2 regions of the Listeria grayi genome follow, and region 1 is predicted to be linked to the other one. Evidence: a T-box and tRNA genes for the amino acid it is inferred to sense, from the RefSeq annotation. Region 1 holds a T-box; the other holds one or more tRNA genes.
The links. The T-box of region 1 lies ahead of serS (serine--tRNA ligase). A T-box ahead of a tRNA ligase gene usually reads a tRNA of that ligase, here a tRNA-Ser.
Positions count from the first base shown of each region.

Region 2: it encodes a tRNA-Ser, which carries the amino acid that the T-box ahead of serS (serine--tRNA ligase) is inferred to sense. The anticodon was not compared.

Region 1 is NZ_LR134483.1:2,703,896-2,708,286, forward strand. Features, by position in the region: gene EL241_RS13355 (hypothetical protein) at 57-401, opposite strand; gene fsa (fructose-6-phosphate aldolase) at 416-1,063, opposite strand; gene serS (serine--tRNA ligase) at 1,211-2,500, opposite strand; T-box leader at 2,562-2,785, opposite strand; gene EL241_RS13370 (anthranilate synthase component II) at 2,901-3,491, shown strand; gene pabB (aminodeoxychorismate synthase component I) at 3,472-4,391, shown strand, end outside.
Region 2 is NZ_LR134483.1:1,960,848-1,965,238, forward strand. Features, by position in the region: gene EL241_RS09515 (dual specificity protein phosphatase family protein) at 1-124, opposite strand, end outside; gene EL241_RS09520 (DUF3116 family protein) at 223-513, opposite strand; gene EL241_RS09525 (hypothetical protein) at 645-1,043, opposite strand; gene floA (flotillin-like protein FloA) at 1,077-2,018, opposite strand; gene EL241_RS09535 (NfeD family protein) at 2,032-2,316, opposite strand; tRNA gene EL241_RS09540 (tRNA-Ser) at 2,514-2,601, opposite strand; tRNA gene EL241_RS09545 (tRNA-Asn) at 2,627-2,699, opposite strand; gene EL241_RS09550 (SprT family protein) at 2,770-3,231, opposite strand; gene EL241_RS09555 (Tex family protein) at 3,231-4,391, opposite strand, start outside.

The sequences.
Region 1 (4,391 bases):
AAAAAAATCTCTAAAAACCAGAAAATATCATCTGGTTTTTAGAGATTACACGTTTACTATTCCAGTTTATCCAAAGGTAACCAGCCAGCAGTTCCCTCTTCTGTGACGCACCATGCCCAGCCGTTAAGCTCTCGATTGCTTTCGACCTTATCGCCGGCCTCCACATTCAGCTCGCGTGCCGAGTAATCGGCATTCACCGTACCCGTGTGACCGTCGCCATCGCGTTCGATCAACTGGTCAGGAACCCATCCTTCTTTATCGCTAGCTTTTACTTTGCAAAAAAACCAGCCCGGATACTCCGAATCTTCTCGCCCTATCCGGATAGCCTCGTTTTTATTCACAAATAAAGGATCTGGGAAATTACTCGTATGTTTCGTTTTTACAGTCCAATATTTATTCATAAATGCCTCCTGCTTTACTTACCTGTTGCAGCATCCCAGTCAGCCAAGAATTTATCGATTCCTGAATCTGTTAGTGGGTGTTTCAGCATTTGTTCAAACACTTTATAAGGAACAGTCGCAATGTCTGCGCCTGCTTTCGCACATTCAATTACATGGATCGGATGACGAACACTTGCAGAGATGATTTCTGTTTTGATATCGTGTACAGCGAAAATTTCTGCGATATCACGAATCAATTCTAGACCATCTTGACCAATGTCATCTAATCTTCCTAAGAAAGGAGAAACATAAGACGCACCAGCACGAGCTGCTAACAACGCTTGCGCAGCAGAGAATACTAGTGTTACGTTTGTTTTGATTCCTTCAGCAGTTAAAATTTTAACAGCTGCCATTCCTTCACCAGTCATTGGAATCTTTACAACGATATTCGGATGGATCTTTGCAATTTCGCGGCCTTCTTCTACCATTTTGTCCGCTTCTAAACTAACAACTTCTCCACTTACAGGACCATCTACGATCGAAGTGATTTCTTGGATTACCTCGTTAAAATCACGACCTTCTTTAGCAACTAAAGACGGATTAGTAGTTACACCCGCGATAAATCCCATTCGATTTGCTTTCTTGATTTCTTCTACATTTGCAGTATCAATAAAAAACTTCATGATATGTCCTCCTTTTGATCTACGCTTTCATTACAGTGCTATTATAACGCAACCCTTGCAAATTAGCATGTCAAACGCTTATGAAATTCCGAACAATCTTTATTTCCCAGGAAATAAAAAAACTCGGCAGGAAATCCCGCCAAGTCCTTATTTTTCTAATGGAGCTTCGATTTTGGTAATACCACCCATATAGCTTTGCAAAGCTGTTGGGATTCTGATCGAACCATCTTCTTCTTGATAATTTTCTAAAATCGCAGCAACGGTTCTTCCAATTGCTAATCCAGAGCCATTCACTGTATGCACATATTCAGGTTTCCCTTTTGCTTCTCTACGGAAGCGAATACCTGCCCGACGTGCTTGAAATGCTTCAAAATTACTGCAAGAAGAGATTTCTCGATAGCTGTCATAACTAGGGATCCAAACTTCAATATCATATTTCTTCGCTGCCGTAAACCCTAAATCAGCTGTACACATGCTAAGTACACGATATGGTAATTCCAAGCGTCTTAACACTTCTTCTGCATTGTCTGTTAATTTTTCTAAGGCCTCATACGAGTCTTCCGGTTTCACAAATTGAACTAATTCTACTTTGTTGAATTGGTGCTGACGAATCAAGCCTCTAGTATCTCTCCCCGCCGAACCTGCTTCCGAGCGGAAACAAGCACTAAATGCCGTATATTTCCTAGGCAAGTCTTTCGCTTGGAAAATTTCATCGCGGTGTAGATTCGTCACCGGAACTTCTGCTGTTGGGATCAAGAAGTAATCTTCTTTTTCCACCAAAAAGGCATCTTCTTCAAACTTCGGTAATTGACCCGTACCTGTCATGCTGACCCGATTTACCATGTAGGGTGGCAAGATTTCATCATAGCCATGCTCGTCCGCATGCAGATCCATCATGAAGTTAAGCAAAGCACGTTCTAACCGAGCACCTAACTTTTTGTAAAAAACAAAACGGCTTCCCGTTACTTTAGCAGCACGTTCGAAATCTAAAATATCTAGATCAGTCCCCAGATCCCAATGTGCTTTTGGCTCAAATGTAAAATCTCTTACTTCTCCCCACTTGCGAATCTCTACATTGTCATCTTCCGTTTCCCCAATCGGTGTCGACTCATGCGGGATATTTGGAATCGACAATAGAATACGTTGCAATTTTTCATCGATGTTTTTCAATTCTAAGTCCAAAGTTTTGATACGATCCCCAACAATACGCATTTCTTCGATTTTGGCATCTGCATCTTGCTTTTCACGTTTTAAAGCTGCAATTTCTTGGGACACTTCATTTCTTTGCCCCTTCAGCGATTCCGTTTCTACTAAGAGTGTCCGGCGACGCTTGTCTAACTCACCAAACTTCTCAAAATCCGCTAGATTTTCTCCACGATGAGCTAGCTTTTCTTTCACTTCGTCAAAATTATTTCGTAATACTTTAATATCTAACATTCAGCTCTCCTCCTCCTCAAAAATAAAAAACTCCCGCACCTTCTCCAAAAATTATAATTGGAGAAGGGACGGAAGTAGACCGCGTTGCCACCCTAATTGAGATGCTTAAAACACATCTCCAGCTTCATTATAAGATTTAACGGACCTCGACCGAACTAGTTTACTGCTAAATTTCGACTAGTTTGCTCCAAGATGGATTCCCTATTATACTAACATCGGTTTTCACCAACCACCGACTCTCTACGGATAGCCATAAAAGGTACTATTTCTTATCTACGCTTTTCGTTATTTTATTACGTTTATTTTATCGTATTTGCTATTGTTTGACAAGTTATTATTGTATAAACGCTCTTAATTTGCTATAAAAGAAGGAAGTATACTTATTAAGGAGGCGGTCCACTTGTTGCTCTTAATCGATCATCATGATTCATTTACTTATAATCTTTATCAATATTTTCTTGAGTTGGATGCGCCTGTGAAAGTCATTCGCGTGGATGAGCTGGCTGGATTGGAAGACACGCCTTCCGCTTTGATACTATCACCAGGACCAGGTCATCCTGCTGAAGCTGAAGCGACATTGAGGCTATTAAAAACCTACCATCAGAAAATACCTATTCTAGGAATCTGTTTAGGTCATCAGATCATAGCGCATTTTTTTGGTGCTACTGTGAAAAAAAGCCCTTATCCTGTTCATGGAAAATCCTATCCTATTACCCACACTGGAGAAAATATATTCCATAAGATTCCTTCCCCTTATACGGTTACCCGCTACCATTCTTTGGCTGTTTCACGTGAAACATTAGGCAGTTCGTTGAAAGTGACAGCTGAAACTGCCGACGGTATCATCATGGGGATCTCGCATAGGGAACTTCCAATCTTTGGCGTCCAATTTCATCCAGAAGCTATTTTGAGTGAATATGGACACGCATTATTGCAAAATTTTTTAACACTTGTAAAGGATGTGCCAAATCGTGAATCGTCTACAATTTGATTTTGAAGATAAGCAGTTGGCTTTTGAGACCCCCTTAACCGTTTACGAAACAAGTGATCTCGAAAAAGTCACTTCTGTCATGCAAGCAGTGGAAGCCAAAATCGCTGCCGGCTACTATGCCGCTGGATTTGTAAGTTATGAAGCTGCACCTGCTTTTGATTCTCATCTTGCGGTTAAAAGCCCTTCCGGCTCACTACCACTTATTTGGTTCGGAATTTATGAAAAACCTATAACACCATCCATGAAGAATAGCAAAACGTCGTCCGATATACCATTTCATTGGCAGAGTGATACGGATCTCACTGCGTATCAAAATGCGTTGCAAAGCATCAAAGAAGAAATCGCACGTGGCAATACCTATCAGACCAATTATACGGTTCGCTTAAATAGCCCCGCAGAAAGCGCTGCTGACTACACTTCGTTTTACGAAAAGCTTTTACAAAATGGGAAGGCAACCTATAGTGCTTCACTTTGCACCGATTCTTTTCAAATTCTTTCTGCTTCTCCAGAATTATTTTTCAAATGGGAAAAGGATCGAATCACTACTCGGCCGATGAAAGGCACGATCCATCGCGGTGCTTCTGCTCAGGAAGATAGAGAACTACGAGATTGGCTGGGAAATGATGCGAAAAATCGGGCGGAGAATACCATGATCGTCGATTTACTGAGAAATGACCTTGGCAAAATCGCTGTGCCCGGAAGCGTCCAAGTGGAAGCTCTATGCCAGCTTGAGCCTTATCCGACCACTTGGCAAATGACTTCTACGATCACAGCACAAACCGCTCCTCAGACATCACTCGTAGACGTTTTTCAAGCACTATTCCCCTGTGGCTCAATTACAGGCGCCCCAAAACAAAGTACGATGTCATTGATTGAACAACTGGAAACTAGCCCCCGCGG
Region 2 (4,391 bases), 740 kb from region 1:
TCATGATCGCATTTGACGTGAACGGTTTAAAATTAACAGCAACTACTTCGGGCAAGGCAACAATTGGTAGTTGGTAGGGGTCAAATTCAATTTGCCGCTTATCTTTATTGATAAAACTAGCCACAACTATTCTCCTTTTCCGTTTGCCTTGAACAACATTATACTACTATTTTAACATTCTTTGTCCTCATTACCAAAAGCCAGGTTTGTAAATTTATGATCTCAATTTGGTAAATCTTCACTGCTGCGGATATTTTCGTTAAGGATATCTGCTAGTAGGATCTTCCCTTGAGGGGATATCCGGTATTTTTTGCTGAGGGTAGCCGATGAATCCTGCCGCAAAATATAACCGTTGAACTCCAGCCAATAAACGGCGTAGAGCAAATCATTTTTAGTATAATCATCCAGACTGCTTTGATTGGTATTCTCAAAAGTGAGCGCTCCAACTGTTATATTGGTTTGGTTGATAGCAGTGAAAATTTGTATCAGCAGCGGTATGCTGGGCTTTTTCATCTTGGGTCTCCCCTCCCTCCTAGTTTAAATGTTAAAAATAACAGTAAAAACACCTACTTGGTTGTTTCCTTTTTTTGAGCAAAAAGAAACATACCATTTTTTCAGTGTTTTTACTGTTATGATTGTTGAACTTATTTACGCAGAGATACCGGCTTATCTAAAACTTCTTTTAAGATCATTGCTCGTTTCAGCTTTTTAGAAGAACCAAACTCTTGACGAAGAACATTTTTGCTTTTGCTTGCAGCAGTTCGACCTGGCCTTGTCATCACGTCTGATTCTTGACGTATGTCTTTTAACAACTTTTCTTGTTTACGTGTCATTGTTTGTATAGTTGGTCGTTTCGTTGCTTGTTTTCGTGCAGCAGCCTGGTTGGCTTTACTGCGAGCAGTATTGTTCTTTTTCGCCTGCTGATGTGCGGCAGGTTTCTTATCTTTCGTTTTGTTCGCAGCGGATACAACGTAGCTGATGACCGCGATAATGATAATAACAATCTGCCAGCCGTTTCCTGCTAGATCTAATAATTCAGACAATCCAGATCGCCTTCTTTCTGATTAACCAGGATTTTACTCATCATCTGCAATGGATTCGCGCATGCTTGTGTCAGCTTGGACGTTCTCCATTTTGTAGTAATCCATTACGCCTAATTTACCATTGCGAAGTGCTTCAGCAAGTGCTTGTGGAACTTCTGCTTCCGCTGCAACAACTGCCGCACGGTTTTCTTGTTCCAACGCGATCGCTTCTGCTTTACGTTTTGAAGCCGCTGCTTGAGCAACTTCCATATCGGCGTTGGCTTTTTCGATATCCAGTTTCGCCTTGATGTTATCACCGATACGCATTTCTGCGATGTCGATCGAAAGGATCGTATAAGCGGTACCGTCTCCAAGACCTTGCTCTTGGACATTTTTAGAGATGCTGTTCGGATTTTCTAATACATCGGTATGTTCGGCGGTTTCACCGACAGTAGAAACAACGGCTTCCCCGACACGCGCGATGACTGTATCTTCTCCAGCACCACCGACGATACGTTCAATATTGGATTGAACAGTGATTTGTGTGATTACTTTTACTTCTACCCCATTTTGAGCAACACCTGTAAATTCTGGTGTGCGAATGACTTTTGGTGTAACGGAAGTTTGGACAGCTTCCAAAACGTCACGACCAGCTAGATCGATCGCTGCTGCGCGGCTGAAATCCAATTCGATATTGGCACGGTGAGCAGCAATCAACGCGTCCACCGTATTATCTACATCCCCACCAGCTAAATAGTGGCTTTCTAATTGGTTTACTTCTAAGTCTAATCCGGCTTTTACTGCCTTGATAAGTGGTTTTACGACACGAGAAGGGACAACTCGTCTAAGACGCATCCCGATCAATGTTCCAAGTCCCACCCGTACACGAGCAGATAGTGCGCTGATCCATAATCCTACTGGGACCAGACTGAAGAAAATAAGTAAAACGATGATAACGAGTATTACAGTAATAATGAGCGGTGCTGTTAAAATCATATTTGTTCCTCCTTTAATTTAATTTTGTAACTAATACATAGCCGAAATCGATAGCAATTGCTTTGATAGCAGAGCCTCTATCTAAATAGCCGCTTTTGAGACGTGCTTCGTACTCTTCTCCTTCAATTTCCACTCTGCCGATCGGCTTCAGTGTAGTAATTGCTATTCCTTCTTTACCGACTACTTTATCTCGTAACGCTTTCATTCTTTCAATGTCGGTATCTTCCAAAACGCCGCGATGCACGAGCCCCCATGTTTCGCCATAAACGACTTCATCTTCTGAGAAATCTTTTGCCATCCCTATCACCTACCTATTCGGGCTTATACTACAACCTTAACACGAAAATTCAGTTTATTACAAGTATTTTACGTAATGTTATCGATTTTAAATGAATTTAGTGAATTCCTGAGCTTTTTTAACAAAATTGGTGAAAAAAGGGCTTTTTCTGTATAAAAAAAGATTATCTATTCGTAAATAGATAATCTTTTTTAGGACGGAGAAGGAGGGATTTGAACCCTCGCGCCGATTTCTCGACCTACACCCTTAGCAGGGGCGCCTCTTCAGCCACTTGAGTACTTCCCCAAAACGACATTTTTCCCAAAAAGGACTCCACAGGTAGGACTCGAACCTACGACCGATCGGTTAACAGCCGATTGCTCTACCAACTGAGCTACTGTGGAATAATCGCTATCAGCGCTTTTGCTCTGACTTTTTTTATTATAAAGATTTCAAGAATAAAAAGCAAGTGTTTCAAGAAGGCTTAATAGTGGTTTCTTGTAAATATTTCCATTTCCCTCCGCAATTACCACAGCGATATTTTTTCACATCAAATCGTCTTTGACGAAAAATCTTCTGCTTACAAGTCAGGCATTGATAAAGATGTCCCGCTTTCTCTTCCGGCAAGGCATGGCAGAAACGTGGTGCGTCTACTTCTTTCAAAAGTTGCCGAAAATCGGTATCGCGGTGTTGATAGCCTTTACCTTCTAAATGAAGATGATAGTGGCAAAGTTCATGGCGCATGATTGCTGTAAAATAGTCTAGACCATAGGCATTTAGATATTTGGGATTCATTTCGATCGCGTGAGAAGCGAGCAGATATCTGCCGCCGGTCGTTCGCAGTCTGGCATTGAAGCGGGCTTGATGCGTAAAGGGACGCTTGAAAAACTGCAGCGACACGGCTTCCATGTGTCGCTGCAGTTCCGTATTCGTCATCACTTCGCTTTGCCTTCTGGTGCTAAGCGAGTCAATGCGATCCGGTTTTTATTCAAGTCGACTTCTTCGACCCAAACAGTAACGATATCGCCTACTGAAACGACATCCATTGGGTTCTTGATAAATTGTTTGCTTAATTTGGAAATGTGGACTAAACCGTCTTGTTTTACGCCAATATCGACGAAAGCCCCAAAATCCACAACGTTTCTGACAGTTCCCTGCAATTCCATTCCTGGTTTTAGATCTTCCATTTTCACGATGTCTTTTTTGAGCAACGGCATCGCCAATTCCTCACGCAGATCGCGCCCGGGAGCAATCAAGCTGGCGATGATGTCTTGAATCGTCTCTTTGCCGACTTGGAGTTTATCAGTAACGGCTGCAGCATCGATCGCTTGTAAAGCGGTTTTTGCTTTTTCTGTGCCGATCTCCTCTAAGCCAAGACCTGCTTCTTGAAGTAATGCTTTTGCAGCATCATAACTTTCCGGGTGGATCGCTGTTTTATCAAGCGGATTTTTACCCTCTAAAATACGGAGGAAACCGACACTTTGTTCATAAGATTTCGCTCCTAGTCGTGGTACTTTTTTCAATTCGGCACGGGAATGGAAGCCACCGTTTTCTTCGCGGTATTTACGAATATTCCCAGCAACTGTTTTATTAAGTCCAGCAACGTACTGTAATAAAGAAGCAGATGCGGTATTTACATTTACGCCAACTTGGTTTACTGCTGTTTCCACAACGAACGTAAGGGTATCGTTCAGCTCTTTCTGTGAGACGTCGTGCTGATATTGCCCAACACCGACAGATTTAGGATCGATCTTGACTAATTCTGCTAGCGGATCTTGGAGTCTGCGTCCGATCGAAACCGCACTCCGTTCTTCGACTTGATAATCAGGGAACTCTTCTCTGGCAATCTCACTTGCCGAATAAACACTTGCCCCTGCTTCATTGACGATGCAGTAAAAGGCTTTGCTGCTACTTTCTTTTAATACTTCCACGATAAATTGTTCCGTTTCACGGGAAGCCGTTCCATTTCCGATCGCAATGACTTCGATTGGGAATTGACGGAGCAATTCTGTTATTTTCTCTTTCGCCTCCGGACGACGGGCTTTCGCGGTGTGTGGATAGACGACGCCGATGGTCAAGACTTTCCCAGTCGGATC